DNA from 3 places in the Achromobacter sp. ISS7 genome. Region 1 is predicted to be linked to each of the others. Evidence: predicted binding sites of a transcription regulator. Region 1 holds the regulator's gene; each other region holds the start of a gene.
What was found. Region 1 encodes HrcA, which represses chaperone genes, less so after heat shock. Its sites were predicted from a motif close to TTAGCACTCNNNNNNNNNGAGTGCTAA; they were not measured.
Positions count from the first base shown of each region.

Region 2: the regulator HrcA is predicted to act here: its motif matches at 8,091-8,117, upstream of groES (co-chaperone GroES).
Region 3: the regulator HrcA is predicted to act here: its motif matches at 7,272-7,298, upstream of rpoH (RNA polymerase sigma factor RpoH).

Region 1 covers NZ_JAWRZD010000001.1:6,759,847-6,769,389, reverse strand. The annotation lists gene dnaK (molecular chaperone DnaK) at 1-1,487, opposite strand, end outside; gene AC1HFW_RS30820 (thioredoxin family protein) at 1,569-1,973, opposite strand; gene grpE (nucleotide exchange factor GrpE) at 1,988-2,545, opposite strand; gene AC1HFW_RS30810 (hypothetical protein) at 2,763-2,996, opposite strand; gene hemH (ferrochelatase) at 3,009-4,100, opposite strand; gene hrcA (heat-inducible transcriptional repressor HrcA) at 4,146-5,150, opposite strand; gene AC1HFW_RS30795 (NAD kinase) at 5,281-6,180, shown strand; gene recN (DNA repair protein RecN) at 6,194-7,855, shown strand; gene fur (ferric iron uptake transcriptional regulator) at 8,036-8,455, opposite strand; gene AC1HFW_RS30780 (outer membrane protein assembly factor BamE) at 8,612-9,148, shown strand; gene dapB (4-hydroxy-tetrahydrodipicolinate reductase) at 9,166-9,543, shown strand, end outside.
Region 2 covers NZ_JAWRZD010000001.1:5,575,513-5,585,055, reverse strand. The annotation lists gene AC1HFW_RS25315 (TULIP family P47-like protein) at 1-952, shown strand, start outside; gene AC1HFW_RS25310 (hypothetical protein) at 949-2,298, shown strand; gene AC1HFW_RS25305 (autotransporter domain-containing protein) at 2,314-6,063, shown strand; gene AC1HFW_RS25300 (hypothetical protein) at 6,220-6,654, shown strand; gene AC1HFW_RS25295 (NAD(P)/FAD-dependent oxidoreductase) at 6,735-7,931, shown strand; gene groES (co-chaperone GroES) at 8,175-8,462, shown strand; gene groL (chaperonin GroEL) at 8,500-9,543, shown strand, end outside.
Region 3 covers NZ_JAWRZD010000001.1:4,348,677-4,358,219, forward strand. The annotation lists gene coxB (cytochrome c oxidase subunit II) at 1-898, opposite strand, end outside; gene AC1HFW_RS19605 (NUDIX hydrolase) at 1,192-1,998, shown strand; partial or broken gene AC1HFW_RS19610 (cation:proton antiporter) at 2,465-4,984, opposite strand; gene cpdA (3',5'-cyclic-AMP phosphodiesterase) at 5,173-6,012, shown strand; gene rpoH (RNA polymerase sigma factor RpoH) at 6,341-7,225, opposite strand; gene AC1HFW_RS19625 (hypothetical protein) at 7,432-8,121, opposite strand; gene fghA (S-formylglutathione hydrolase) at 8,218-9,081, opposite strand; gene AC1HFW_RS19635 (hypothetical protein) at 9,313-9,543, shown strand, end outside.

The DNA.
Region 1 (9,543 bases):
TTGCCGGTGCCCTTGTCCTTGGCCGACACGTGCAGGATGCCGTTGGCGTCGATGTCGAACGTGACTTCGATCTGCGGCATGCCACGCGGCGACGGCGGGATCCCTTCGAGGTTGAACTCGCCCAGGGCCTTGTTGCCCGCGGCGATCTCACGCTCGCCCTGGAACACCTTGATCGTCACGGCCGGCTGGTTGTCGTCGGCGGTCGAGAAGGTCTGCGAGAAGCGGGTCGGGATGGTCGTGTTCTTCTGGATCATCTTGGTCATCACGCCGCCCAGGGTTTCAATACCCAGGGACAGGGGGGTGACGTCCAGCAGCAGCACGTCCTTGCGATCGCCCGACAGCACGGAACCCTGGATGGCGGCGCCAGCGGCGACGGCTTCGTCGGGGTTCACGTCCTTGCGCGGATCCTTGCCGAAGAATTCCTTCACCTTTTCCTGAACCTTGGGCATGCGGGTCATGCCGCCGACCAGGATCACGTCGTCGATGTCGGAAACCTTCACGCCGGCGTCCTTGATGGCCACGCGGCAGGGTTCGATGGTGCGTTCGATCAGTTCCTCGACCAGCGCTTCCAGCTTGGCGCGCGTGATCTTCAGGTTCAGGTGCTTCGGACCCGAGGCGTCGGCCGTGATGTACGGCAGGTTGATCTCGGTCTGCTGCGCCGACGACAGTTCGATCTTGGCCTTTTCAGCGGCTTCCTTCAGGCGCTGCAGGGCCAGCACGTCCTTGGACAGATCAACGCCTTGTTCCTTCTTGAACTCGGAGATGATGTAGTCGATGATGCGCTGGTCGAAGTCTTCGCCGCCCAGGAAGGTGTCGCCGTTGGTCGACAGCACTTCGAACTGCTTTTCGCCATCGACGTCGGCGATTTCGATGATCGACACGTCGAACGTGCCGCCACCCAGGTCATACACGGCGATCTTGCGGTCGCCCTTTTCGGTCTTGTCCAGGCCGAAGGCCAGCGCGGCCGCGGTCGGCTCGTTGATGATGCGCTTGACTTCCAGGCCGGCGATGCGGCCGGCGTCCTTGGTGGCCTGGCGCTGGCTGTCGTTGAAGTACGCCGGCACCGTGATGACGGCCTCGGTCACTTCCTCGCCCAGGTAGTCCTCGGCGGTCTTCTTCATCTTGCGCAGCACGTCGGCCGACACTTGGGGAGGCGCCATCTTCTTGCCGCGCACTTCCACCCAAGCGTCGCCGTTGTCGGCCTTGACGATGGCATAGGGCATCAGGTTGATGTCCTTCTGCACCGCCTTTTCCTCGAACTTGCGGCCGATCAGGCGCTTCACCGCGTACAGCGTGTTGCGCGGGTTGGTCACGGCCTGGCGCTTGGCGGGCGCGCCAACCAGCGTCTCGCCGTCGTCCATGTAGGCGACGATCGACGGGGTGGTGCGGGCGCCTTCGGCGTTTTCGATGATCTTGACCTGACCGCCGTCCATGACAGCCACGCAGCTGTTGGTCGTGCCCAGGTCGATGCCAATAATTTTGCTCATGGTCGGGTTACCTTGGATAAATCTGTGAAATTGGAGAGAAATTTCCTGTCCCCACATAACTGGGGCTGCCCGCAGGGTTTTTCAAGACGCCTGGCTGGAATTTTCCGCCGGCGTTTCCTGCAGGCGCCGGATCGCCGCCGTGAACTGGGGCAATCCGGGCCAACCGGTGATGCGGCCGAGCCGTTTTCCGGCCCGGTAAAGCACAAAAGTGGGGACGCCATGCAAGGAAAAGCGGCGGCCCAGCGGCTCGTCGGCGTACACATCCGCCTCGAACCAGCTCAGCCCCAGGCCCAGCAGGGTTTCCTGGTGCAGCAGCGCCGCCTGCTTGAAGAGATTGCAGTTATAGCAATCCTGGCCCCACAGGAACACGCAGCGCAGGTCCGATCCCGGCGCCTGGACCACGGCGGCGTCGAATCCCGCGGTATCGACATGACGCATGCCGAACACCGCGAAGACCTGGGCCGGGTCGAACCTGGGATCGGTCATGGCGCGCCGTCCGTTCAGCCTTGGCCGGCGGACACCACCACCAGGGCCGGACGCAGCGTGCGGTCGGCGATGGCGTAACCTTTCTGCAGCACCTGCACCACCGTGTTGGCGGGCTGGTCGGTCGGGATCGACGAAATCGCCTGGTGCTGGTGCGGATCGAACTTGTCGCCCTGGACCGGCGCGATTTCCTTGAGCATGTTGCGCTCGAAGGCGGCGGTCAGCTGCTTGAGCGTGACTTCGACGCCTTCACGCAGCGTGTCCACGGTCTGGTCGGCCTGGGCCAGCGCGGCCTCGAGGCTGTCCTTGACCGGTACCAGGCTTTCCGCGAACGACTCGATGCCGAACTTGCGTGCCTTGGACACTTCTTCCTGGGCACGGCGGCGCACGTTCTCGGCCTCGGCGCGGATGCGCAGAAGCTGGTCCTGCTGCTCATTGACGGTGGCCTGGGCGGCGTCCAGCTGGGCGCGCAACTCGTTCAGCTCGGCCTGCGCGGCGTCCTGGGCGGCGGGGGCCGCATCGGCATCGCTGCCGAATCCGGGCGTCTGATCTACAGGCTCGTTGGGTGCCGTCATGGGGAATCCTCCAAAAAGAATGGCTTTCGCAGACATGAATGGGGGCCAATACCCCTATTTCAAGCCCGGGAAAGCAAATATTCCCCGTCGCGCGCCGCCACCGCGGCAACCGGCAGTCACCCAGGAAAATCCGGAAAAACCCGCCAAGACCCCGGCTTCAACCGCAAACCGCACGGAAAACCGGCATCTCGGCAAACCCGCCGATATCAGGGACAGGTCATTTCTTGTGCGGCTGCGCCGGCGCGACGGCGTCACTGGCGGGAAAGCTCTCTTTCAGGGCGCGGTCGACGCGCGGATCGTCGTCCGGCTCCGGATTGATTGCGATGGGATCGCTGGCGGGAAAGGTCTCGGCCAGCGCCTCGTCCAGCTCGTGCTCGACCTGATCCTCGTCCACCGGGGTGCTGACGTTCCCCTTTTTCACAATCTTGCCCGTCTTGGGATCATGGTGCATGCGCCCTCTCCTTCAAGTCCGTGAATGTGTGGGCCACCCCTGCAAGTGTCGTGCCGTCAGGGTGGCCAACCCCGCGATCCAGGCCGGATCGTCATTGAGCGCCGGGATGTAACGGAACTGCTTGCCGCCGGCGCCGAGAAAGGCGTCGCGGCACTCCAGGCTGATCTCTTCCAGGGTTTCCAGACAGTCTGCCACAAATCCCGGACACACCACATCCACCTCGGTGACGCCCGAGGCGGCCAGCGCCTTGAGGGTCGGCTCGGTATAGGGCTCGAGCCAGCGGGCGGTGCCGAAGCGGCTCTGGAAGGTCACCTCGATCTGCTCGCGCGGCAGCGACAGGCGCTGCGACAGCAGCCGCGCGGTTTCCATGCAGTCGCGGTAGTACGGATCGCCCAGTTCGATGGAATAGCGCGGCAGGCCATGGAAGCTCATGACCAGCTTCTGCGGCTTGCCATGCTCGCGCCAGTACGCCTCGATACGGGCGGCCAGCGGGTCGAGATAGATGGGGTCCTCGTGGAACCGCTTGATGAAGCGCATTTCCGGCTGGTCGCGCAGCCGGCCGGCGTGGCGCGTGACGGCATCGACCACGGTGGCCGACGTGCTGGCGGCGTATTGCGGATACAGCGGCACGGTCAGGATGCGTTCGCAGCCCTGCGCCCGCAGCCGCGAGATGGCGTCGGGAATCGACGGATTGCCATAGCGCATGCCCAGTTCCACCACCGCCTCGACCCCGGCCGCGGTCAACGCGGCCTGCACGCCCTCGGCCTGGCGGCGGCTGTAGACCATCAGCGGCGAGCCGCCCTTGAGCCAGACGCCGGCGTAGCGCGGTTCCAGTTTCTTCGGGCGCATCGTCAGCACCAGGCCGTGCAGGATCGGCTTCCACAGATAGCGCGGGATCTCGATCACGCGCGGGTCCGACAGGAATTCGCCCAGGTACTTGCGGATGTCCTTCTTGCCCGGGGTGTCGGGCGTGCCCAGGTTCACCAGCAGCACGCCGACCTTGCCCGGCGCGCGCGGCGGCGGGTCTTCATTGAAGGGGTCGTCCTGCTCGGCTTCGGGCAGGTAGCGTTCAGGCCAGAGATACTTGAACAGGCGAAGAAACACAAAAACTCCCCTTCCTCCGCAAGGAGGATGTCGGTTCGAATGGAACTACTGGTTGTGGCTGAGGGCGTTGGACAGCAGGCGCGCCGTGATGTCCACGATGGGAATCACGCGTTCGTAGGCCATGCGGGTCGGACCGATCACGCCGAGCGTGCCGACCACCTTGCCGTCCACGCCATAGGGCGCGGTGATCACCGAGACTTCTTCCATCGGCACCAGCTGCGAATCGCCGCCGATGTAGATCTGCACGCCTTGCGCGCGGCTCGACACGTCGAGCAGCTGCAGCAGGTCGGTCTTCTTTTCAAACAGCGAGAACATCTTGCGCAGGCGGTCCATGTCGGAGGCGATGTCGGTGACGTCGAGCAGCTTGCGCTCGCCCGAAATGACCACCGCGTCGCCATCCTCGGCCGCTTCGGCGCTGGCCTCGACCGCCGCCTGCATCAGCCGCGAGATGTCTTCGCGCAGCTGGGCCAGCTCGGTCGACAGGGTGCGCCGCACCGCGTCGAAGGACTTGCCGGCGAAATGGATGTTGAAGAAGTTGCCGGCCTCCAGCAGCTCGGCCTCGGCGTAGTCGCGCTGCACGAACAGGATGCGGTTCTGCACGTCGCCATCCGGGGTGACGATGATCAGCAGGACTCGCTTGTCGGACAGGCGGATGAATTCGATCTGGCGGAACACCTGGGCGCGCTTGGGCGTCAGCACCACGCCGGCGAACTGCGTCAGGTTCGACAGCAGCGCCGCCGCGGCATTGACCGCGCGGGTGGGTTCGGCCGCCGCCAGCATGTCGCCCATGTTGTGCGGTTCGAGCTGGTAGGACTGCACCGCCAGCAGCGAATCGACGAACATGCGATAGCCGCGCGGCGTCGGAATGCGCCCCGCGGAGGTGTGCGGACTGTGGATCAGGCCCAGTTCTTCCAGGTCCGCCATGACGTTGCGGATGGTGGCGGGCGACAGGTCGAAGACCTTCGATAGCGTCCGCGAGCCGACTGGTTGCCCATCGGCGATGTAGCGTTCGATCAACGCTTTCAGTAATGCGCGTGCGCGGTCATCCATAGCGGGTATTTTAGGGAATCTTTTCCAATTAAGGCGATTTTTGTCCCGCAAGCCGATATGCGGCCCCATATAATCGGTTAACGGGCCCGATTCCGGACCAATTTCGCTTTTTCTGATTCGCCTCGCCACCATGCACTTTCCTACCGTCGCGCTGATCGGCAGATACCAGGACGCCGGCCTGGCCACTCCGCTAAGGGCGCTCGCGCACGCGCTCACGCAGGCCGGGCGGCAGGTGCTCGTCGACGCCGACACGGCCCGCAACACCGGACTCACGGAATACCCGGTCGCCACCTACGAGCAGATCGGCCAGGACGCCTCGCTGGCGGTGGTCATGGGCGGCGACGGCACGGTGCTGGGCGCGGCGCGCCACCTGGCGCCCTTCGGCGTGCCGCTGGTCGGCATCAACCACGGCCACCTCGGCTTCATCACCGACATCCCGGTGCAGGACGCGCACGACGCGCTGGCGCGCGTGCTGGAAGGCAACTTCCAGATCGAGGAACGCATGCTGCTCGAAGGCAGCGTTTGGCGCGGCGACCAGCAGATGTACGCGGCCTCGGCGCTCAACGACGTGGTGCTGAACCGCGCCGGACGCGGCGGCATGATCGAAGTGCGCGTCGAACTCGACGGCGCCTTCATGTACACGCAGCGCGCCGACGGCCTGATCATCGCCACGCCCACCGGCTCGACCGCCTACGCGCTGTCGGCCAACGGTCCGATCCTGCACCCCGGCATGAACGCCATGGTGCTGGTGCCGGTGGCGCCGCAGACACTGTCGAACCGCCCCATCGTGATCCCCGACAGCGGCGTGCTCAACATGACGCTCACCGCCATGGGCCGGGTCGAGGTCGGCGCCAGCGTGCATTTCGACATGCAGACCTGGTCCGACCTGCAGCCTGGCGACCGCATCGTCGTGCAGCGCGCGCCCTACACCATCCGCTTCGTGCATCCGGAAGGCTACAGCTTCTTTTCCACCCTGCGCCGCAAGCTGCACTGGAACCTGATGCCGCAAGCCACCGACAACGTAGAGTAGTAAGCGCCCCGACATGCTGCGCACCCTGCACATCCGCGACTTCGTCATCGTCGAGCAGACCGAGATCCATTTCGGTCCCGGCTTCACCGTCTTCTCCGGCGAGACCGGCGCGGGCAAATCCATTCTCATCGACGCGCTGGCGCTGGCGCTGGGCGAACGCGGCGACGTCAGCGTGCTGCGCGAAGGCGCCGCGCGCGCCGACATCACCGCCGTCTTCGACACGCCGCCGGCGCTGAACGCCTGGCTGGCCGAACGCGAGATCGACGCCGACGAGGAACTGTCGCTGCGCCGCGTGATCGACGCGCAGGGCCGCAGCCGCGCCTACATCAACGGCACGCCGGCCACGGTCGCGCAACTGCGCGAACTGGGCGACAGCCTGGTCGACATCCACGGCCAGCACGCGCACCAGAGCCTGATGCGCCCCGAGGCCCAGCGCGACCTGCTGGACGCCCATGGCGGCCATGGCGACCTGCGCCAGGCCGTCGGCCAGGCCTGGAAGCAATGGCGCGCGCTGGCGCGCCAGCTCGAATCCGCCGAAAAGGACGCTGCCGGCCTGGCGACCGAACGCGAACGGCTGCAATGGCAGGTCGACGAACTCGACCGCCTGGGCCTGGCGCCGGACGAATGGGAATCGCTGCAGTCCGAGCACACCCGCCTGTCGCATTCGCAATCGCTGCTGGACGGCGCCACGCAGATCCTCGACGCGCTCGACGGCGAAGGCGACTCGGCCCACCATCGGCTGACCGCGGCCAATCACCGCATCCAGCAGATGCTGCGGCACGACACCGGCCTGCAGGGCATCTACGACGAACTCGAATCGGCCCGCATCGCCATCAGCGAAGCCGTGTCCGACCTGAACAACTACGTCAGCCGCGTCGATCTCGATCCGCGCCGGCTGGCCGACCTCGAGGCGCGCCTGAGCGCGGTGTTCGAGACGGCGCGCAAGTTCCGCGTCGAACCCGAAGGGCTGTGCGCGCTGCGCGACAGCCTGCACGCCGAACTCTCGGCCCTGCAGGCCGCCGCCGACATCGACGCGCTGCGCGCCCAGGCGCAGGCGGCGCAGGCGCAGTACGACGCCGCCGCCGCCAAGCTCACCACGGCGCGCCGCAAGATCGCCAAGGACCTCGGCAAGCAGGTCACCCAGGCGATGCAGACGCTGGCCATGCAAGGCGGCAAATTCGAACCCACGCTGGCCGCGGCCGCGCCGTCGGCGCATGGCAACGAGCAGGTCGAATTCCTGGTGGCCGGCCACGCCGGCACCACGCCGCGGCCGCTGGCCAAGATCGCTTCGGGCGGCGAACTGTCGCGCATCTCGCTGGCGCTATCCGTCATCGCCAGCCGCGCCGCGCGCGTGCCCACGCTGATCTTCGACGAAGTCGACAGCGGCGTCGGCGGCGCGGTGGCCGAAGCCGTCGGCAAGCTGCTGCGCGAACTGGGCGAGCGTCACCAGGTGCTGTGCGTCACCCACCTGCCGCAGGTCGCGGCCTGCGGCAACAACCAGTTCCTGGTCAGCAAGACCGAATCGCGCGGCACCACCCGCTCGCGCATCGAGGAACTCGACGACGACGCCCGGGTCGAGGAAATCGCCCGCATGCTGGGCGGCATCAAGCTCACCGCCACCACCCGCGAACACGCCCGCGAAATGCTGGCCGGCATCGGCCGCGCGCCGGCCTGAGCCCCGCCGTCCCGTCCTGCGGCTCGTTGGCGCGCGCCATTCGCCCGCCGGCACTCCGGGCGCGATGGAACATCGCCCGACTCCGTCCGGGAATAAAAAAAGCCCCTTCTTTGAGAAGGGGCTTTTGCTTTCACTGAACCACGGCGAGCGCGGCCGTGGTCAGGTCGAACGCGGAAAAGCTCAGCGGCCTTTCAGGCAGCTGCCGCAGATGCCGTACAGCACCATGGCGTGGCTTTCCAGCGCGAAGCCATTGTCCTTGGCGATCTTCTGCTGGCGCTTTTCGATGTCCGGGTCCGAGAATTCGACCACTTTGCCGCAGTTCGTGCAGATCAGGTGATCGTGGTGATCGCCGTCGTTGAGCTCGAACACGGCCTTGCCGCTGTCGAACTGGCTGCGGGCAAGGATGCCGGCCTGTTCGAACTGGGTCAGCACGCGATAGACGGTGGCCAGGCCGATCTCGACGTTTTCGCCGATCAGGGCACGATAGACGTCTTCGGCGCTGAGGTGGCGCTGGTCAGACTTACGGAAGATATCAAGAATTTTCAGGCGCGGGAAAGTCGCCTTCAAACCCATGTTTTTCAGTTCGCTTTGGTCGCTCATGGTGTAATCGCTCTCCGTCCGCGTTGGCATGGGCAAGGATACCGGGTAACCGCGAGCCGGCTTCCCAGAATTCCTGCCGCCCCGCAGAACTATCCTTATGAAACCTTTATGATAACGGTTTTGTCTGCTTCCAAATAATAGGGGCGCGTAGTGTCCATGATTGCACGAATTCCTTCCCGCTCGCTCAAGACCGGATTGGCCATCGCCGCCCTGGCCGTCGCCCTTGCCGGCTGCACGGGGGACAAGTGGGGCTTCCCCTATAAAGCCGGCGTCCAGCAAGGCAACTGGATCACCCAGGAGCAGGTCGCGCTGCTGCAACCGGGCATGACGCGCGAGCAGGTGCGCTTCGCCCTGGGCAGCCCCACCCTGACCAGCGTGCTGCACGCCAACCGCTGGGACTACCCCTACTACTACAAGCCCGGCTACGGCGACGCCCAGGAACGCAAGTTCACGGTCTGGTTCGAGAACGACCGGCTGACCCGCTGGGAAGGCGACAAGCAGCCCGACCTGCAACCCTACCAGCTGAACACCCCCAGCGCCACGGCCGACGAAAAGGCCGACAAGCGCCTGAGCGAGGACGAGGCCCGCCTCAAGCAGGAAGAAGAGCAGAAAAAGCGCGACGCCGCCGCTCCCACCAGCCCGATGAACCAGTACCCCGGCCAGCCTGGCAACGCCCCCGAGCCGCTGCGCTAACCCCAAGGATTTTCTTCATGCGTATTGCTATCGCCGGCGCCAGCGGCCGTATGGGCCAGATGCTGATCGACGCCGTCCTGAAGGCCGACGGCCTGCAACTCGCGGTCGCGCTCGACCGCCAGGGCTCGCCCTCGCTGGGCCAGGACGCGGGCGCGCCGCTGGGCCAGCAGACCGGCGTCGCCATCACCGACGACCTGGCCGCGCTGGCCAACGCCGACTGCCTGATCGACTTCACCCGCCCCGAAGGCACGCTGGAACACCTGCAGGCCTGCGCCAAGCTGGGCGTGAAGGCCGTCATCGGCACCACCGGCTTCGACGACAACGGCCGCGCCGCCATCGAAGTGGCCGCGCAGAAAACCGCCATCGTGTTCGCGCCCAACATGAGCGTGGGCGTC
Region 2 (9,543 bases), 1.2 Mb from region 1:
GGAATGGCTGGCCGCGCACGACGATGCGTTCGAACACGTCTTTGCCACCATTCAGCTGGAAGCGTTGCAATCCGACTCGGCCCATGCCTGGCTCAAGCCGACGACGGTCAGCTACGCGTATGCCGACCGGCCCGCGCGCGGCGACGGGGTACTGGCCATCCTGGCCATGACGAATGGTCGCCCCGGCGATCACCTGGCGCAGCAAGTGATGGCCAGCGCCATCACCGACGACCAGGCGGCCGCGATGCTGATTTCACCGCACCTGCTGCTGGACTGGCTGATCCGGCCCTCGCTGCCCCTGGCCTACCCGGGAACGAAGCGCGAGGACTTCGAGTTCGTCGGCGATTTTCCGATGCTCCAGCTTCAAGCCCCCTGCAAGTTGACCGTGGACGCCGACAGCAAACTTCCCGCCGCTCCGACGCTCGAGGCCCTCACGATTTCGTTCAACGGCAACGAATTCGTCTGTGTCAGCGAGACGTCGGTCAGTGACGGCACCATCACCGAACATCGCCGGTGCAATAGCCGCCAGGTGCTTCGCATGCAGACCGATGCCAACGGCAAGCCTGGCATCGCGTTCGTCCAGCAGGGCCAGCCGGACGTCCGCTCCTGGACCACCGTCAACCCGGAAGCCCAGGCCAGCGCCAACAAGGCGGCCGAGTGGATCATGGCGGTGGGGACGGTCGTGGCGATCATGGTCGGCGGTCCGATCGCGGTCACCATCATGGTCATTTCCGTGGTGACCAGCGGCCTCATCAAGATCAGCCCAGTCCTCGCGGCACTTGCGCATCAGTACTTATCCAAGCCCTACGTGCAGAACGTGGACCTTCTGGCGCTCAACGCATTCAGGCCCTTTGCCTGGCACGGCGGTGCAGACTTCTCGCTGGAATCCGTGGACCTGGCTGAAAGCCTGCGCATTTCGGGCTCGCCGTGGCCCTCGGAGACGTCCGTATGAGTGTACGCGTCGACACCCTGGGCTGGGATATCGCCGTGGGCATTCCCCTGCCTATCGCCAATGCCGCGCTCGCCCGTTCCCACGACAGCCTGGTCACCGCCTTCGACTTCCTTGGCGAAGACATGGGGCAGCCGTATCGCCTGCACGGCGAGTTTGGCGCCTGGTCGGTGCTGGGCGGCGCGGGCGAATTGATCGATATCGCCCTCCCGGTCCAGACAGGCGTCTTTACGCTGCCAGCCGGCGGTCCGCTGGCTGCCGCATCCCATGACCTGGAAGGCGCCGTCGTACGGTTGCGCACGCGTTTGCGCTTCGCTGAGCCGGACGCCGATAGCGGCGCCGTGTCGTTGCTGTTCGCCTTCGATGAACTGGCGCCCGGCGGCGCCGCGGACGACATGGTAGGCGCGGCCCGCCTGATCGGCGGTCCCAAGCTCTCACCAGAGGCGGCCGCCATCCTGCCACAAGCCATAGCAGCCTGCCTGGCCCATCATTTCGCTGACGTGCGTTTCGTCTTCGCCACGTTCACTCCCCACGCCGACCTGCCCATCCCCCTGCAGCCGGCCTGCGCACATAGCGCCTATGTGGCGCATTGTCCTGCGGAAGGGCCGGGCGCGCTTATCGTCCTGTGGGCCAGCGAACGCCAGGATGCTAACGGAGCGACCTTGCCGCCCCCCCCTGCCATGGTGCCCGAGGCCATGCGAATCGTCGCGGACTGCGCCACGGTAGCGCTTTCCGCGGAACTGGCAGTCGGACACGTGCTGCGCGCGGCCCTGGCTCGCGGTTGGGAGCGCGCCCAGGATGACGACACGCTCAGGATCGCGCCGGACACCTTCGATTGCAGGGTGGAGGCTGACGGCACCACCTGGCTGCAGGCCCGCACCCCGCTCGATGCCGTAATCGCGGTCGAGGGCAAGCGATTCGGACTACGCGCCAAGGCGCTGACGCTGCAAGCGAAGGGAGACTATGTCACGCTCAGCTATCACTTGGGCTTCAAACCCCTTTTCTTTCCGTCCGCCATCATCACGCAGACCTATCTGGCACGGGTTGGAGCACACGGCCGGTTCGGCCTGGCGACGTCGGGCCTGACGCTGGAGCCCACGGCGCAGACCATCAGCCAGGGCGCTGGCACCGAGCCGATCAGCTTGGCGGATCTGAGGTCTCGCGAGGGCGCATGGGCCGAAGCCATCATGCGCGCGGCCAGGGTGCCGGAACGCTTGAAGTATGTCTTCGAGCTTGTGGCCGTTCCCCTGGGCATCACGCTGTTTGGCCATACCCCGGTCGTGCCCCAAACGGGCTATCTGAATGGCGGCATCTTCTTTCAGAGCGCCATTACCTTCCCCGCCGACTGATCATCCTCGTCCGCCATGATGCGCTTTTTCCCTCCGTCGTCCCTGCCATGGTTGCTGGCCGCGCTGCTGGTCCTGGCTTTGATGCCATGGACTGGCGCCAACGCGCAGTCGTGCGGCGCCACGCTGAGTTTCTCCGACGTCGGCGCCGAACAACAGGACAACTTTTCCTCATGCAGCACGGCACTGCAACCTTCCTCGGACCACCAGGACAATTCCAGTCCCCGGTGGAGCGGCCTGCAAACCTCGATGGGTGCGTCGGTACGCGGCCCCTTTGCCTGCGGCGCCGGCAGCGCCGTGGGTTGCGCCACGCCCCAAGCCACGACCCTGGGGGATGCCAATGCTACCTTCCAGGTTACGACCAATCTGCAGACGGGCGTGGCAACCTTCAAGCTGCTGTCGCGTGCCCGGACGGACGCCTTCACGGTCAGCATTACCCTGTACACATTCGTCGGCGCACCCGACGCACCCGTTGCCAGCTCGAAAACCAACACCGCCTACACGTATACGATGAGCGTCGCAGGCACAGGCGCACCGCTGGATCTGACCGCCCGCGCCTTGACCGACGGTCGTGTCGGCACTGCCTACAATGAACAATTGAGCGCCACCGGCGGCTCGCCCCCCTACCAGTTCACCTACTCCGGCACCTTGCCAGCGGGCTTGAGCTTGAGCACGACTGGTTTGATTTCGGGCCTGCCGACCGCGGTCGAAAGCCAGACGTTCTCGGTTACCGTGCGGGACGCGTCAAGCAGTACGGCCGCGCGTACCTTCTCCATTACCGTGAGCGAAAGCGCTCCTGCCGCCCAGAACAGCAGCGCCAGCCTGGCCGCCAACAGCGGCAGCACCGTGATGCCCCTGACCGTCGGCGGCGGCGCTCCCACCAGCATCACGATCCTGCAGGACGTGCAGCACGGCGCGCTGGCGATAACCGGCACCTCGGTGACGTACACGCCAACCCCTGGATATTCGGGCGCGGACTATTTCACGTACCGCGCCAGCAACAGTGCTGGCCATAGCGATGCCCGCGTCGATATCGACGTCAGGCCCCCTCAACTGGCGCTCTCCCCCGCAGCGGGTTCGCTGACGGGTGCCACGGTCGGTACGCCCTATGCGCTCACGCTTACAGCGGACAACGGCACCGCTCCGTACAGCTTCGCCTTTGTCGGACCCTCGCCACCCTGGCTGCAACTGGCCGGCACCGGCCAACTCACCGGCACGCCCGGCGCGGCAGGAACCCCCTCTTTCACCGTCCGCGCGACCGACAGATATGGGGCGACCGGAGATGCGACCTACTCGTTGCGCGTGGCAGGCCTGGCCCCGATTGCATCTCCCGTGAACGTCTCGGTCGACGCCAATGTGGCGTCCGTGATCCCGCCCAACCTGACCGGCGGCGCGGCCACCACCCTATACATCGTTGGCCAGCCCGCGCACGGCACGCTTTCGGTGGACGGCCTGCAGTTCCGCTACACCCCCAGCGCTGGCTACTCCGGTCCGGATACCTTCCTGTATGCCGCTGACAATGCCGACGGCCGCTCGCAAGACGCAACCGTCACCATCTCCGTGCGCGCGCCCGCGTTCACATTCACGCCCGCGACAGGCGACCTTGCCGCCGCCGTGGCCGGGCAGGCGTACGCTGGCGCCACTATCCAGGCGAGCGGTGGAGGCGCCCCATATCGCTACACCGTGGGCACGGGGGCGCTACCGGCTGGGCTGAATCTGGATCGCGATACTGGCGTCATCTCCGGCACGCCGACGTCAGCCACGAGTGCCTCGTTCACCGTGGTAGCGACGGACCGCCATGGCGCGACCGACTCGGTGTCCTATCGCATCGTCGTCGGCAGCCCTGCGCCTACCGCCGGCGATGTCACCGCAACCATCCCCGCCAACAGCCCTGGCACGCCCATCACCTTGCAACTGGGTGGCGGCAGCGCCACGGCCATTGTCATCGTCACGCCACCCAGCCACGGCAACGCGGTCGTGTCCGGAACCGCGGTTCAGTACACGCCACAGCCGGGCTACTCCGGGGCGGACTTGTTCACCTACCTCGCGCGCAACGCGTCGGGGGACTCGCCGACCGCCACCGTCCGACTCACCATCGCGCCACCCGCCCTGAGCTTCACCCCGGCGGCGGGCGCACTGCCCGCCGCCACGACGGGCAGCCCGTATGCACAGACCTTGACAGCCAGCGGAGGCACGGCGCCCTATCGCTATGCTGTAACGGGCGCGCTGCCGCCCGGCATTGCCCTGACCGGCAATATCCTGACTGGCACGCCCACCGAGGCGGGCGACTGGCGCTTCGCCGTGTCAGCCACTGACGCGTTGGGCGCCAGCACCACGGCGGTATACACCCTGAGCACGGGCGGCGCTGCCCCTATCGCCTCTGACCATGCGGTGCAACTGCTGGCAGGCACCCGCGTCACGATCGACTTGGCCACGCTCGCTTCGGGAGGCCCCTTCACAGCAGCCACGATCGTGGCCGCGCCCCCGGCCGACGCCGGCACAGCCCAGATCTCCACCCCTTGGAAGCTGGTCTACACCGCGGCGCCGAACGCCTCGGGCCCGGTGGTATTGCGCTACACCGTTTCAAATGCCTGGAAGACTTCCGCGCCAGCCACGCTGACCTTCAACGTGCTGGCCCGTCCAGATCCCAGCAAGGATGCCGAGGTCATCGGCCTGGTCACCGCCCAGGTGCGATCCGCCGAGCGCTTTGCCACGACGCAGATCGGCAATTTCGGCAGCCGGCTCGAGAATCTGCATGATGAAAGCTCCCGCCACGCGCAGCCGCTGGGTTTGCGGTTTGCGCAGGCAGGCAACGCCACGCGCCCTGGCCAACCCATACCGAGCGGCTTTGACGCGGTGTTCCCCGCTGCGGCAACCTTCGGCGCGCCGCCCGCGGCCCCGCTGGCTGCCGCCGACGGACGGGCTGATCGTGCAACGCCCCGAGGCCCGCTGGCATTCTGGACAGGCGGCTACGTGAATTTCGGCTCCGGCCGCGCCAGTTCGACCCGAATCGAACACACGCTGGTGGGCGTCAGTCTCGGCGCCGACTATCGGATATCACCCGACCTCGTGGCGGGCATGGGCGTCGGCTATGGCCGCGAAATCAGCGACATCGGCTCGAATGGCACCCGCAGCACGGGCACTGCCCTGAGCGCCGCCTTCTATGGCAGCTATCACCCTGCCCCCTACTTCGTGGACGCCCTGCTTGGCATCACCCGGCTCGATTTTGACAGCCGCCGCCATGTCACCGGCACCGATGAGCAGGCTCGCGGCAACCGCGATGGCAGCCAACTGTTCGGCTCGCTCGCCGTCGGCTACGAGTATCGCCAGGACGCCGTCCTCATATCGCCCTATGGCAGGCTGCAAGGAGCCTGGACACGCCTGAACGACTATACGGAAAGCGGCGCTTCCGTCTATAGCCTGCAATTCTCCCAACAGCGAACGTCTCTATTTTCCAGCGTGTTTGGCCTGCGGGGCGAGCATTCATCCGCCATGCGCTGGGGCACCCTGTCCATGCGCGGACGGGTGGAATTCAGCCACGACCTTTCGGGAGACAGCAGCGCCCGCATGGGCTATGCGGACCTTGGCGGCCAGCCCTATCAATTGGACGTGATCGGACTGAGCCGCAACGCACTCTCGTTGGAACTGGGCGTGCAGGGCGCCTTGTACAGCGGCCAGACGCTGGCGGTCGCGTATCGGACAGGCATCGGCTTCAGCGACCGGCAACGTGACAATAGCGTGATGGTGCGATTCAGCCACCGCTACTGACAAGGAATCCAGCACCCGCTAGTGGCCCGGGGCAAGGCTACGCAAGGACCCAGGCCCGGACGTGCGATTATTGACATCATGAGCGTTCAAGGCAGGCTTGGCCTTGCCGACGTCCATCACTCCTTTCACGCCGAATCCCGACAGGCAATCCGAACCATGAAAACTCTTGCGGCAGCGTTGCTAAGCCTTTCGTTCCTGGTGATGGCTCCCTGCGCCGCGGAGACTGACGCGGATCAAGCGGAGCTCCTGGGGACGCTGGCTGGCGGAAGTTGGCATTCCCGCGACGGGCAGGGCTCCTACCGGGTGATCTTGGAGAACGTGGGCTTCGAGCATGTGAGCTGCCGTGTCTGGATCGAGTGGCTGGCCACGACGGCATCCGGAAAGAAGCAGACCGGGCAACCGCCCCGCCTCGTCGCCAGGGCGGCGTACAACGAAATCTCCAGCGGCTTCTGGTCCTGCGATCCAAAGAAGGTCGGGTTGGCCGGCGCCACGCTGACCATCCGCGCCAAGCACGCCTATTCCGGCGAAGACCACAAGTTCTGCGCCGTGCTGGGTGCACCGGGTGAGTACCGCGATCAGGGCTTGTGTTGAGCCTGATGCCATATCGCGCGGGTTAGTACCCGCGGCACATCACGAACATTCCGACCCGTCTGGATATCTCGGCCCGGGCATTGTTCTCGAATCCCAAACTGGATTTCGGATGCGCTGAACGATTCGACACTCAACGACGTTATGATGCGTCCCATGGATCGAAGGGCGAATGCGACCCACTCTCGCCCTCAGCAAACTTCCCAGCCAAATACATGCCCGCTTTCCGCAAGCACGTCCCGGTCGCAAAAAGTAAAAGCAGAATCATCGTGGTGGGTGGCGGCATCATGGGCGCGTCGGCAGCTTGGCATCTGTCCAAAGCAGGCGCATCCGTCACGCTGATCGAACGTGCACCTAACTGCCTTGTCAGTGCGACCGCCTCCTCTTTCGGCTGGGTCGGTGCCAGCGCAAGCACGCCCTCCGACAACCGGCCCGCATTCGCTGAGCGATTGAAGGCGCTTGAGGAGTTTGCATTTATCGAGCGCGAACTCTGCCCGTTGCCGATCGCAGCGCGCGGCGCGCTTCTCTGGCGGTCCACGGAGGACGAAACGGCAGCAATGATCGCTGAACATCAAGCTGCCGGCACACGCATGGAGCGACTGACGCGATCCCAGATTGCCGAGAAGGTACCGAGGATTTCAAATCCGCCTTCGTTCGCCGCCTGGGCGCCCGCCGACTTCGCGTTGGAACCCGGTGCATTTGCACGCCAGTTCTTGGCAGGAGCGCAGGCCGCCGGGGCATCTGTCTGCCAGGGAACCGTCGAAGCTATCGAATCCGCAGGAAACCGCATCACGGGGGTCGTGGTGGACGGGAACAAACTTCCCGCCAACATTGTCGTGCTCGCCAATGGCTATGGCTCGCGCGGGGTAGCCTTGACAGTCGGCGTTGACCTTCCGATCCATGAATCGCCGGCAGTGTTGCTTCGATTCGGTAAGGAAGCAGATGGCCTTCGTCACCTTGTTTGTGCTCAAGAAATGGAGCTACGCCCATCCTTAGGAGGCGGCCTTGTTTCTGCGGCCGATTATCCAGAGAGCGGCGAGACCGGCCTTCCCGCCCTTGCCGCGCTGACTGGAGACGCGATTGCTGATCTTTTTGGGATCGCGACGACGCCATCCCTGCTTTCAATAACCGCTGCGCAGCGTCCAATGACGGCCGACGGACAACCGCTATGCGGCCACGTGGGAAGCATCGAGGGCTTATTTGCATTGGTCGCACACCCAGGCGTGATCCTGGCCCCTCTCCTTGGTCGTCGTTGCGCCGAAGCTGTTCTAGGATCTTGATCCGGACCGTACGTTTCGCCTTTGGTGTTGGATGATTTTCGACACCGGCGACAGCAAGACGGCACATAAAAAGGGACGCACCGCTCACCCGCCACACGGCGCCGCCATATGTAACAGCCACCCTCCCCCCCCTTGAACCCCGCGACATCATCCCTATAATTAGCACTCGACACCGGTGAGTGCTAACAGTCCTCCCGGGCCTAACCGATCATTCACTTTCTTCTTTAGTAACAGGAGTTCCTCATGGCCTTGCGTCCCCTGGGCGATCGCGTGATCGTCAAACGCCTCGAAAACGAGCGCAAGACTGCGTCGGGCATCGTCATCCCCGACAGCGCCGCTGAAAAGCCCGACCAGGGTGAAGTCGTGGCCGTCGGCCCCGGCAAGAAGACCGAAGACGGCAAGATCCTGCCGGTCGACCTGAAGGCTGGCGACAAGGTTCTGTTCGGCAAGTACGCCGGCCAGTCGGTCAAGGTTGACGGCGAAGAGCTGCTCGTCATCCGCGAGGACGAAATCCTCGCCGTGGTCCAGTAAACCCTGCCTCAAACGAATTTTCGAAGGAAGCTAACAAATGGCTGCCAAGCAAGTACTGTTCGGTGACGACGCCCGCGTGCGCATCGTCCGTGGCGTGAATGTCCTCGCCAACGCCGTCAAGACCACCCTGGGCCCCAAGGGTCGCAACGTCGTGCTGGAGCGCTCGTTCGGCGCCCCGACCGTGACCAAGGACGGCGTCTCCGTCGCCAAGGAAATCGAACTGAAGGACAAGTTCGAGAACATCGGCGCCCAGCTGGTCAAGGACGTTGCCTCCAAGACCTCCGACAACGCCGGTGACGGCACCACCACCGCCACCGTGCTGGCCCAGGCCATTGTTCAGGAAGGCCTGAAGTACGTTGCCGCCGGTTTCAACCCGATCGACCTGAAGCGCGGCATCGACAAGGCTGTCGCCGCCGCCGTCGCCGAGCTGAAGAAGCAATCCAAGCCGGTCACGACCAGCAAGGAAATCGCCCAGGTCGGCTCGATCTCGGCCAACAGCGATTCCTCGATCGGCCAGATCATCGCTGACGCGATGGACAAGGTCGGCAAGGAAGGCGTCATCACCGTCGAAGACGGCAAGTCGCTGGAAAACGAGCTGGACGTCGTCGAAGGCATGCAATTCGACCGCGGCTACCTGTCGCCCTACTTCATCAACAGCCCGGAAAAGCAAGTCGCCGCGCTGGAAGACCCGTTCGTCCTGATCTTCGACAAGAAGATCAGCAACATCCGTGACCTGCTGCCGGTGCTGGAACAAGTCGCCAAGTCGAGCCGTCCGCTGCTGATCATCGCCGAAGACGTCGAGGGCGAAGCCCTGGCGACCCTGGTGGTCAACAACATCCGTGGCATCCTGAAGACCACCGCCGTCAAGGCGCCTGGCTTCGGCGACCGCCGCAAGGCCATGCTGGAAGACATCGCCATCCTGACGGGCGGCACGGTGATCTCCGAAGAAACCGGCATGTCGCTGGAAAAGGCCGGCCTGGCTGAACTGGGCCAAGCCAAGCGCATCGAAGTGGGCAAGGAAAACACCACGATCATCGACGGCGCTGGCGACAGCAAGTCGATCGAAGCGCGCGTCAAGCAG
Region 3 (9,543 bases), 2.4 Mb from region 1:
CCACGCAATTGGCGGCGAAGACCTTCTCGCCACGGGCAACCAGTTCGGCTTCCGTCCACTCTTTATTGGGATCGTCGGCGTTTGCCGCCATCTTCTTCTTTTGGTCTTCAACCCACTTATCGTAGTCCGGTTGCGACAGGACTTCCACGACGATGGGCATGAACGCGTGGTCCTTGCCGCACAGCTCGGCGCACTGGCCGCGGTAGATACCGGGCTTTTCGGCGCGGAACCACGCATCGCGCAGGAAGCCGGGGATGGCATCCTGCTTGACGCCGAAATCGGGAATCATCCACGAGTGGATGACGTCGGCGGCGGTCAACATCACGCGGATCTTCTTGTCCACGGGCACCACCATGTGGTTGTCCGTTTCCATCAGGTAGAACTGGCCCTTGGGCTCGCGGTTCTCGATCTGGGCGCGTGGCGTCGACAGGGTGGCCAGGAACTTGATCCCGGCGGCGGAGCCGTCGAGATATTCGTAGCCCCATTTCCATTGGTAGCCGGTGACCTTGACGGTCAGGTCGGCGCTGGAAGTGTCTTTCATGGCGACGACCGTCTTGGTGGCCGGCAGCGCCATGGCGATAACGATGATGAAGGGGATGACCGTCCAGGCCACTTCCACGCCAAGGTGTTCGTGGAAGGTCGCGGCCTTGTGTCCGCGCGATTTCCGGTGCGCCCAGATGGAGTAGAACATCACTCCGAAGACGCCCACGAAAATCACAATACAGATCGTGAGCAGCAGCCAGTGCAGCCACATGACATCACGCGTGATCTGCGTGACGCCTTCGTGCAGGTTCAGCTGATTGACCTTCGGGCCGCCGGGCATGTCTTGCACCTGAGCGACGGCCACGCTGCCAATCAGCAGCGCACAAGCGCCCAGTATCCCTCTCCACTTCTTCATGCTTACCTCGAAACACGGCGCGAGGGCCCTTGTCGCCTAGTGGCACGGATGTCACTGCAACAGGACTACGCGCAATTATTAGATGGCAGGGTTAAGCAGGGAGATAGAGCGGCCCCCGCGTTCCCACTCGAAATCACAAAGAAACTGGCGGATTATAGCGGACGCGCAAATGGATGTAAGTTTGTGCTCTTGAATTCATACCGCTTGCCCCCATCTGCGCGCGTTCGTTCACGACCCAGGGTAAACAGGGGTGGCATAAAATCGCGGACAGTCTTATTAACACCTGCCTCACGATGCCCAAACAGCTGTCCGATCTGTATGCCGCCCTGAGCGCACGGGCCCAGGAGCCCGCCCCGGTTGGCGCGCACGCGCTCTATATAGCGGGGCGCCGCTGCGGCTGGGCCACGCATGCCGCCTGCGATGCCTTGCAAGGCGCCGCCCACATCGAGTCCGATGCCGATGCATTGCGCATCGGCGCGACGCTGTCGCCCGGCCCCGCCCTCGATGCGGTACTCGAACAGGCCGCGCAACTGTTGCGCCAAGCCAACTGCCTGCGCGGCTGGCGCGACGAATTGCTCGACGTGCTGGATGGCGATACCGCGCTGGGCGTCATCGAACGCGCGGCGATGCGGCCGCTGGGCCTGTTGACCAAGGCCGTCCACCTGAACGCCTGGACGCCCGATGGCCGCATCTGGATCGCGCGGCGCGCGCTCAGCAAATCCACCGACCCCGGCATGTGGGACACCCTGGTGGGCGGCCTGGCCGGCCGCGGCGAAGACCTGGACGTCGCGCTGGTGCGCGAATGCGGCGAGGAAGCCGGCCTGGACGCGCCGGACCTGGCGCAGCGCTCGCCGCTGCGCACCATCCTGCGCATCCACCGCCGCCTGCCCGAGGGCTACCAGGTCGAGGACGTGCTGACCAGCACCTGCGTGCTGGCGGCGGATGCGCGGCCCGCCAATCGCGATGGCGAAGTGATGGAAATCGCGGCCGCCGACGTCGACACCGTGGTGCGGCGCGTGGCCGACGGTGAATTCACACTGGAAGCGGCGCTGGTGATCCTCGAAGACATCATGCAGCGCCGCGCGGCCGGCGAAATCTGAGCCGGCGCCGCGCGCGGACTGACTGGACGTTCAAAGGGCGCGAGTCAGCGGGCGCGCGACTCGACCGCGCCGGACTGCCGGCGCGGACCTCCCCGCATCAGGCGCTGGCGCCTCCCGGCGCCGGGTCCGTCTCGCGCGTTTCGGCCTTGCGCTCCTCGGCCTTGTGCGCCTCGGCGTGGCGCGTCTCCACCTGTTGCAACGGCGCGGCGCGCGTCTCGACCTGCTGTGGCTGGGCCGCACGGGTCTCGGCCTGCGGCACTTCCACCTGCCGTGCTTCGGCCTGCCGCGTCTCGACCTGCTGTGGACGTTGCGGCGTCTCGGGCGCGTTCGCCACGGCCGGCAGCGCCTGCGACGCGCCCGGATCGGCGGCCCGCAGCGCCTGCACCGCCCGCGTATCGAGCCCGTTCTGCGCCCCCGCGGCCTCGGCCGCTTCCGCCGCCTGTGACGGCGTGAGCGCGGAGGCCGGCGCGGGAGCGGGCGCCGGCGCCGCGTTGGCCTGCGAGAACTGCTTCCAGACCTCGATGGCGCGCAGGCGCTGCTTGGCCACCACCTGGATGCGCTCGCGCAGGTGCTCGTCGCGCGCCAGCAGGGCATGGAAATCGCGCGACGACAGCATCAGCAGCTTGCTGTAGCCCAGCGAGGTCACCTCGGGCGCGATCTGCTGCTCGCCCAGCAGGCCGAGTTCGCCGAAGAACTCGCCGCTGCCCAGTTCGATCATGGTGTTGTCCGGCAGGTGCACCGCCACCGCGCCCGACGCCACGAAACACATCTCTTCGCCATGGCGGCCCTTGGTCAGCACGCGCTGGTCGGGCAGCGACAGGCGCGGCTTGAGCAGCTTGCTGATGGCGCGCAGCGAATCGGCCGACAAGCCCTCGAACAGCGGCACGCGGTTGATCAGGTCGGCCGCGCTCATCTCGATGTCCAGCGGCGGGTGCGTGTCGATATGCGCCCAGCGGCTCTTCAACTGCGCCATCAGGTCGGCGTAGACCTCGCCGCTGATCAGGAACTGTTCCAGCATGTCGCGGTAGCGGATCCGCTCCAGCTCGCGCGCCACCCGGCCCAGGTAGCTTTCCTGCAGCCACTGCGCGTACGACGGGTATTGCAGGTTCAGCGCCTGCATGGCGTTCTCGATCAGGTCCAGGCGGCGCTGGTGCAGCGACACGATGCGCTGCGTGGCGGTTTCACCCAGCAGCGGCGTGATCTGCTCGCGCGCGAACACGATCAGGCGCTGCGCCACCGACCGCTTGCTCATCAGGTTGGCGAAACGATGGCCCAGCTCGCGCGCCAGCCACCCCTGGAAACCGAACAGGTAATGCAGCCGCAAGGCCAGCCGGAAGCCCGAGGAATAGCGCACGTCGGCGATGATGGCGCGCTCGAAGCCCGGCACCCCGCCCATGCGGATCGCGTCCTCCAGCCGTTCGGCCCGCGCCAGCAGCGTTTCCGCCATGCGCCAGTCGACGATCTGCGCCTTGAGGATGTCGAAAAACATTTCCTCCTCGCGCTGCGCCACGATCGCCAGGCCCACCGCCACCCGCTGCTCGTCGCTCATCTGGCTGACCTGGCCGTCATGCACGCTGGTCAGGCTGGCGTCGAACACGGCGCGGATACGGTCGCGCACCTCGCTGCCGATGTGTTCGGTCTTGGCGACTTCCTCGGTCTTGCCCTGCAGGTCCTCCAGCGCCACCGCCAGCGCCTGGTTGCGGATGGTGCGCTCGACCGGCGACAGCTGGTTCAGGCCCAGCATGCGGATCAGCGGCCGCAGGCTGATGCCGTTGACGAACAGCGTCAGCAGCACGAAGCCGGTGGTGGCCACCGCGATGAACTGGCGCGCCTCTTCGGCCACGCCGGTCTGCTCGGTCACGGCCAGCGCCAGGGCCAGCGACACCGCGCCGCGCAGGCCGCCCCACAGCATCACCACCTTGTACGGGTTGCTGACCTTGGTGCCGAGCTTGGTCAGCCCCAGCAGCGGCAGCAGCCCGAACACCACGATGGCCCGCGCCACCAGCGTCACCACGAACACCACCGCCACCAGCACCAGTTCCTGCCAATCGGCCGCCGCCATCAGCTTGGGGATCAGCATGGCCGCGAACAGGAAGATGAGGGAATTGGCCCAGAAGCCGAATTGTTCCCAGGCGCTCGACAGGTATTCGAAGGTGGTCGGCGACATGCGGGTGCGGCCGGTCGACCCCACCACCAGGCCGGCGATCACCGTGGCGACCACGCCCGACACATTCAGGTAGTGCTCGGAGATGAAGAAGGACAGGTAGGCCAGCGTCAGCGTCAGCGTGATCTCGGCCGTGGGAAAGCCGCGCAGCCAGGCGAACAGGAAACAGGCCAGCCGCCCCATGGCGAAGCCGGCGATGCCGCCGCCGATGAAGTGCACGATGAAGTCATTGAAGATGCCGCTGACGGTCAGCTCGCCATGGCCGCCCAGCACGGCCAGCAGCACCGAATACAAGGCGATCGACGCGGCGTCGTTGAACAGGCTCTCGCCCTCGACCAGCGTGGTCAGGCGCTTGGGCGCGCCCACTTCGCGGAAGATGCCCACCACCGCCACCGGGTCGGTGGTCGCCACGATGGCGCCCAGCAGCAGGCAGACCACCAGGCCATAGGGCGAGATCGCGTCCAGCGTCACGCCCACCACCACGGTGCACACCACCACCGCCACGATCGCCATCATCAGGATCGGGCCGATGTCGTCCATCAGGCGCCGCACGTTCATGGACAGCGCGGTCTCGAACAGCAGCACCGGCAGGAACACCATCAGGAAGGTCTCGGAGGAAATCTCGAACCGTTCCAGCGAGTCGAGGAAGTCGCCGATCCAGCTCGGCGCCCAGCCATGGACGTGCACGATGATACCCAGCAAGCAGCCGACGATCGCCAGCAGCACCGAGTAGGGCAGCTTGAGGCGGCCAGCCAGCGGCGGCATGAAGCACACCAGGGTCAACAGCCCGGCCAGGCCGAATACGAGAAAACCTACATCCATGGATAACGCCGCGTCCCGATCATGAAGCTTGTGAGAAGTTCCACAAGAATAGCGGGTTTTCCTGTCGATTCCGGCGAACAGATATTTCCGGCGCACGTTTCGTTACCCCGATCGGGCCAGGCGATACGCGCCGCGACACGATTTTTCGGTAAGGTAGGGGCCGTGCAGAAACTTCGCAGGAGCCGCACTTGGCACGCGTCCATACCCTGGCCCGGCGCACCGACGCCCCGGCCATGCTCGTCCAGCTGACCGATTGCCACCTGTTCGGCGAGCCCGACACCGTGATGCTCGGCGTCAACACCGACGCCAGCTTGCGCGCCGTGCTGCGCCAGATCGAGGCCGACAGCAAGCACCCCGACCTGCTGCTGGCCACCGGCGACCTGTCCCAGGACGGCGAACCCGCCGCCTATCAGCGCCTGGCCGCCATCCTGGGCGCGGCGCCGGCGCTGGAAGGCGCCCGGATCCGTTGCCTGCCGGGCAACCACGACCTGCCCCTGGCGATGCGCCATGAACTGCCCGAATGGTCGGTGCCGGTGACGGACGTGGGCGCCTGGCGCGTGGTCTCGCTGGACACCACCGTGCCCGGCTCGAACGCCGGCCACCTGCCCGACAGCCAGCTCGACCTGCTGGAAGCCGCGCTGGCCGAGGCGCCTGGACGGCACACGCTGCTGGCCATGCACCACAACCCGATGCAGATCGACAGCCACTGGCATGACTCGATGATGATCGACAACCCGCAGGCGCTGTTCAAGCTGCTGGCGCGCTGGCCGCAGGTGCGGGTGCTGCTGTGGGGCCACGTGCACCACGAATTCGACCGCCGCCGCCACAACCTGCGCATGCTGGCCACGCCGTCCACCTGCTTCCAGTTCAGCATTCGCGACGGCAAGCACGTGGTCGACAACCTCGCCCCCGGCTATCGCTGGCTCAAGCTTTACCAGGATGGCTCCATGGCCACCGGCGTGCGGCGCGTGCAGGACGCGCTGTGGCATGCGGCGCAGCCCGGCCCGGCCAGCGCGCAGGCGGCCTGAGCGAGGCCGCGCGTTTCGCGCGCGCAATAAAAAACGGGGCACCATATGCGTGGTGCCCCGCAAGCATCCGTCTCATAGGGGAGGGGAAAGAGGAGAAGCCGAGACGGATGACAAGACTGCCAACCAAAGTTTGCGGTCTACGTGAAGTTAGGCGGTGCCCACTTCATTAAGTTTCTGAAATCGAGCGTTATTTCGCGGCGAATTTGTATCAATTTATTGGTGCGTCGCGACAACGGCCGCCGTGGCCCCTTTCCCGGGGCGCGCCCAGGCTGCGGCGCAAAAGAAAAGGGCCGCGAATCGCGGCCCTTGGCATGGATGCGGCGGGGAATCAGGCGGCCAGGTTGCCGCGCATCTTCTTCAACGCGGCGGCCTCGATCTGGCGGATGCGTTCGGCCGACACGCCGAATTCCTGCGCCAGTTCGTGCAGCGTGGCGCCGCCGTCGTCCTGCAGCCAACGGGCTTCGACGATGCGGCGCGAACGCGGGTCCAGCGCTTCCAGCGCGCTCGACAGGCCCGAGCTCTGCAGCTGGTCGCGCGCGGCGCGTTCCAGCACGCGGGTCGGCTCCTGGCGGCCTTCGTCGGACAGGTACGCGATGGGCGCGTAGCTGTCGTCATCGTCGTCCTGGTTCTCGAGCGACATGTCGCGGCCGGACAGGCGCACTTCCATTTCGCTGACGTCTTCGCGGCGCACGTTGAGTTCGCGCGCGATGTGGTCGACCTGTTCCGGGTCCAGCGTCTGGCCGTCCGGACGCATGCTGCGCAGGTTGAAGAACAGCTTGCGCTGGGCCTTGGTGGTCGCCACCTTGACCAGGCGCCAGTTGCGGATGATGTATTCGTGGATCTCGGCCTTGATCCAGTGCACGGCGAACGACACCAGGCGCACGCCGCGCTCGGGGTCGAAACGCTTGACGGCCTTCATCAGGCCGACGTTGCCTTCCTGGATCAGGTCGGCGTGGGGCAAGCCATAGCCCAGGTACTGGCGCGCCACGGACACCACCAGGCGCAGGTGCGACAGCACCAGTTCGCGCGCGGCGCCCAGGTCTTCGCTGTCGCGCAGGCGGCGGCCGAGTTCGGTTTCGCGTTCGGCCGACAGGACCGGCAGGCGGTTCACGGCCGAGATGTAGGCATCGATCGTGCCGAGCGCGCCCGGATTGGCGATGGCCAACGCCAGGGCGTTGCCGGAAGTGGCCAACGAGGTACTGGGTTGTTTCATTGCGGCGGTCTCCGGAAAGCGAAGGGGTAAAGACATGGATTCGATGTTAGCACTCTAGTAAAGGGAGTGCTAATTCGACTATTGCGGCGCGTCAAAGTTTCCATCCAGCAACGCGTCCCCATTTTAAATTCGCACCGGGCGCGTGGGCGCCAGCGCCCTGGCGGGCCGGGTCCGCTTCACCCGCAATCGGGGGCCGGCTGCCCCGGCTACCAGCCCAGGCGCTTCAGCCCGGCCGCGGTGGCCTCGCCGTCCGGTCGGGCGAACAGCGCGCCGCGCGGATCCATATAGACCTGGTACTTCGCGCCGTCGAACAGCGGCATGTAGGCCGCGCTGCCGAATTGGACATCGACGAAGGGGAACCAGTTCGGGAAGCTCTGCTTGAGCGAACCCAGGTCCGGCGCCGGCCAGTCGTCCAGCGCATGCACCGAACGCGTCGCCGAGGCCTCGCGCGCGGCGTCGCTATAACGGCCGGACAGGCGTTCCAGGCGGTACAGCGGCGACACGCCGGCCATCAGGGCCGGCAGACGCCAGCGCACCACGCGGGCGTCGATCTGCCACTGGTCGCCATACAGCACGTACTGCTTGGTGCCCACGCCCGGCGCGCTGGCGCTGACCTGGAACTGGCCTTCCGCCTGCTGGCGGATCTCGATCCGGGCAACGGGTTCGTCGGTGGTCAGCTTGAAGAACTGGACCAGCGACAGCGCCAGCAGCCCCGACACGCCGCCCAGCAACAGCAGCAACAGGCCGAACACGCGCCGCACGGGCCGGAACTGGAAGGTGCGCCGGCCGCGCTCGTCGCGCGGGCCGCCCTTGCCCAGCAGCATCGCCAGGCCCGGCAGGAAGACGACCACCGCGGCCAGCAGGATCCAGACGAAGGGAGCGATTCCGTTGATCAAATCAGGCGATCCTATGCAAAGAACGCCACGGCCGGGGACCGGGCGGGGGACGCCGCGGGCCTGCCACGGCAGGCCGCCCAGTATAGAAGCGGGGCGTCAGGCGGCCGGCTTTCCAAGCCGCTCGACGTGAAACCGGATGTGATCCTCGATGAAGGTCGAGATGAAGTAATAGCCATGGTCGTAGCCTTCCTGGCGGCGCAGCACCAGCGGCTGGCCGGCGCTGGCGCAGGCGGCCTCGAATACCTCGGGATACAACTGCTCGGCCAGGAACTGGTCGGCGCTGCCCTGGTCGAGCAGGATGCCGCCGGGGAACGGCTGGCGCAGGCCGCGCATCAGCGCCGAGGCGTCGTAGGCGGCCCAGTCGTCGCGGTTCTCGCCCAGGTAGGCGCCGAACGCCTTCTGGCCCCAGGGGCACTGGCTGGGCGCGGCGATCGGGGCGAACGCCGAGACCGAGCGGAACTTGCCCGGATTGCGCAGCGCCAGCACCAGCGCGCCGTGGCCGCCCATCGAGTGGCCGAAGATGCCGACGCGCGCGGCGTCGCCGGGCAGGGCGGTGGTGACGATGCCATGGAGCTCGCGGGTCACGTAGCTGTCCATGCGGTAGTGGGTGCGCCAGGCCGAGGTGGTGGCGTCCAGGTAGAAGCCGGCGCCGGTGCCCAGGTCCCAGCTTTCGTCTTCGCCGGGCACGTTGGCGCCGCGCGGGCTGGTGTCGGGCGCCACCAGCATCACGCCCAGCTCGGCGGCCAGGCGCTGGGCGCCCGCCTTGATCATGAAGGTTTCCTCGGTGCAGGTCAGGCCGGCCAGGTAGAACAGCACCGGCACCGGGCCGTGCTCGGCCTGCGGCGGGACGAACACCGAAAACCGCATCGGCAGGCCGATCTCGGCCGACTCATGGCGGTAATAGCGCTGCGAACCCCCGAAACAACGATGCTGGGAAATGAGTTCCAGGGAGGCGAGCATGGGAAGTCTCCGGGTCTGAGGCTGAAGAAAATTCGGTCGGAATTAGGGTATATCCACGGTACGACGATCCGTCGCCGAATGTTAACCTGCCCGAATTGGAGTCCTTTCCACAAAAAGTAGCGATTCCGCGCCCATATTGTGATCGCGGGGCTTGACCAGCGTTCACCGTGGCACTATTTATATACGTGAGAGAAGACAACCCGTTCTTCTGGAAGCGCAAGCCCTGACACTATGGCCCGTCTGCCCCGTCTGTACGCCCCTGGGCTGCCCCAACTGGTGCAGGCCAACTTCATTCAGCCGCTGGCGGCGGCATCACAGCCCGCCCCGGCCGATATCCTCAACCAGCTAGCCACGTGGCTGGGCGAATCCGCCCAGCGCCACCGGGTATCGGTGCATGGCTGGCTGCTCGCCAACGACCGCATCCTGCTGCTGGCCACCCCCGCCGACGAGGAAGGCCTGCCG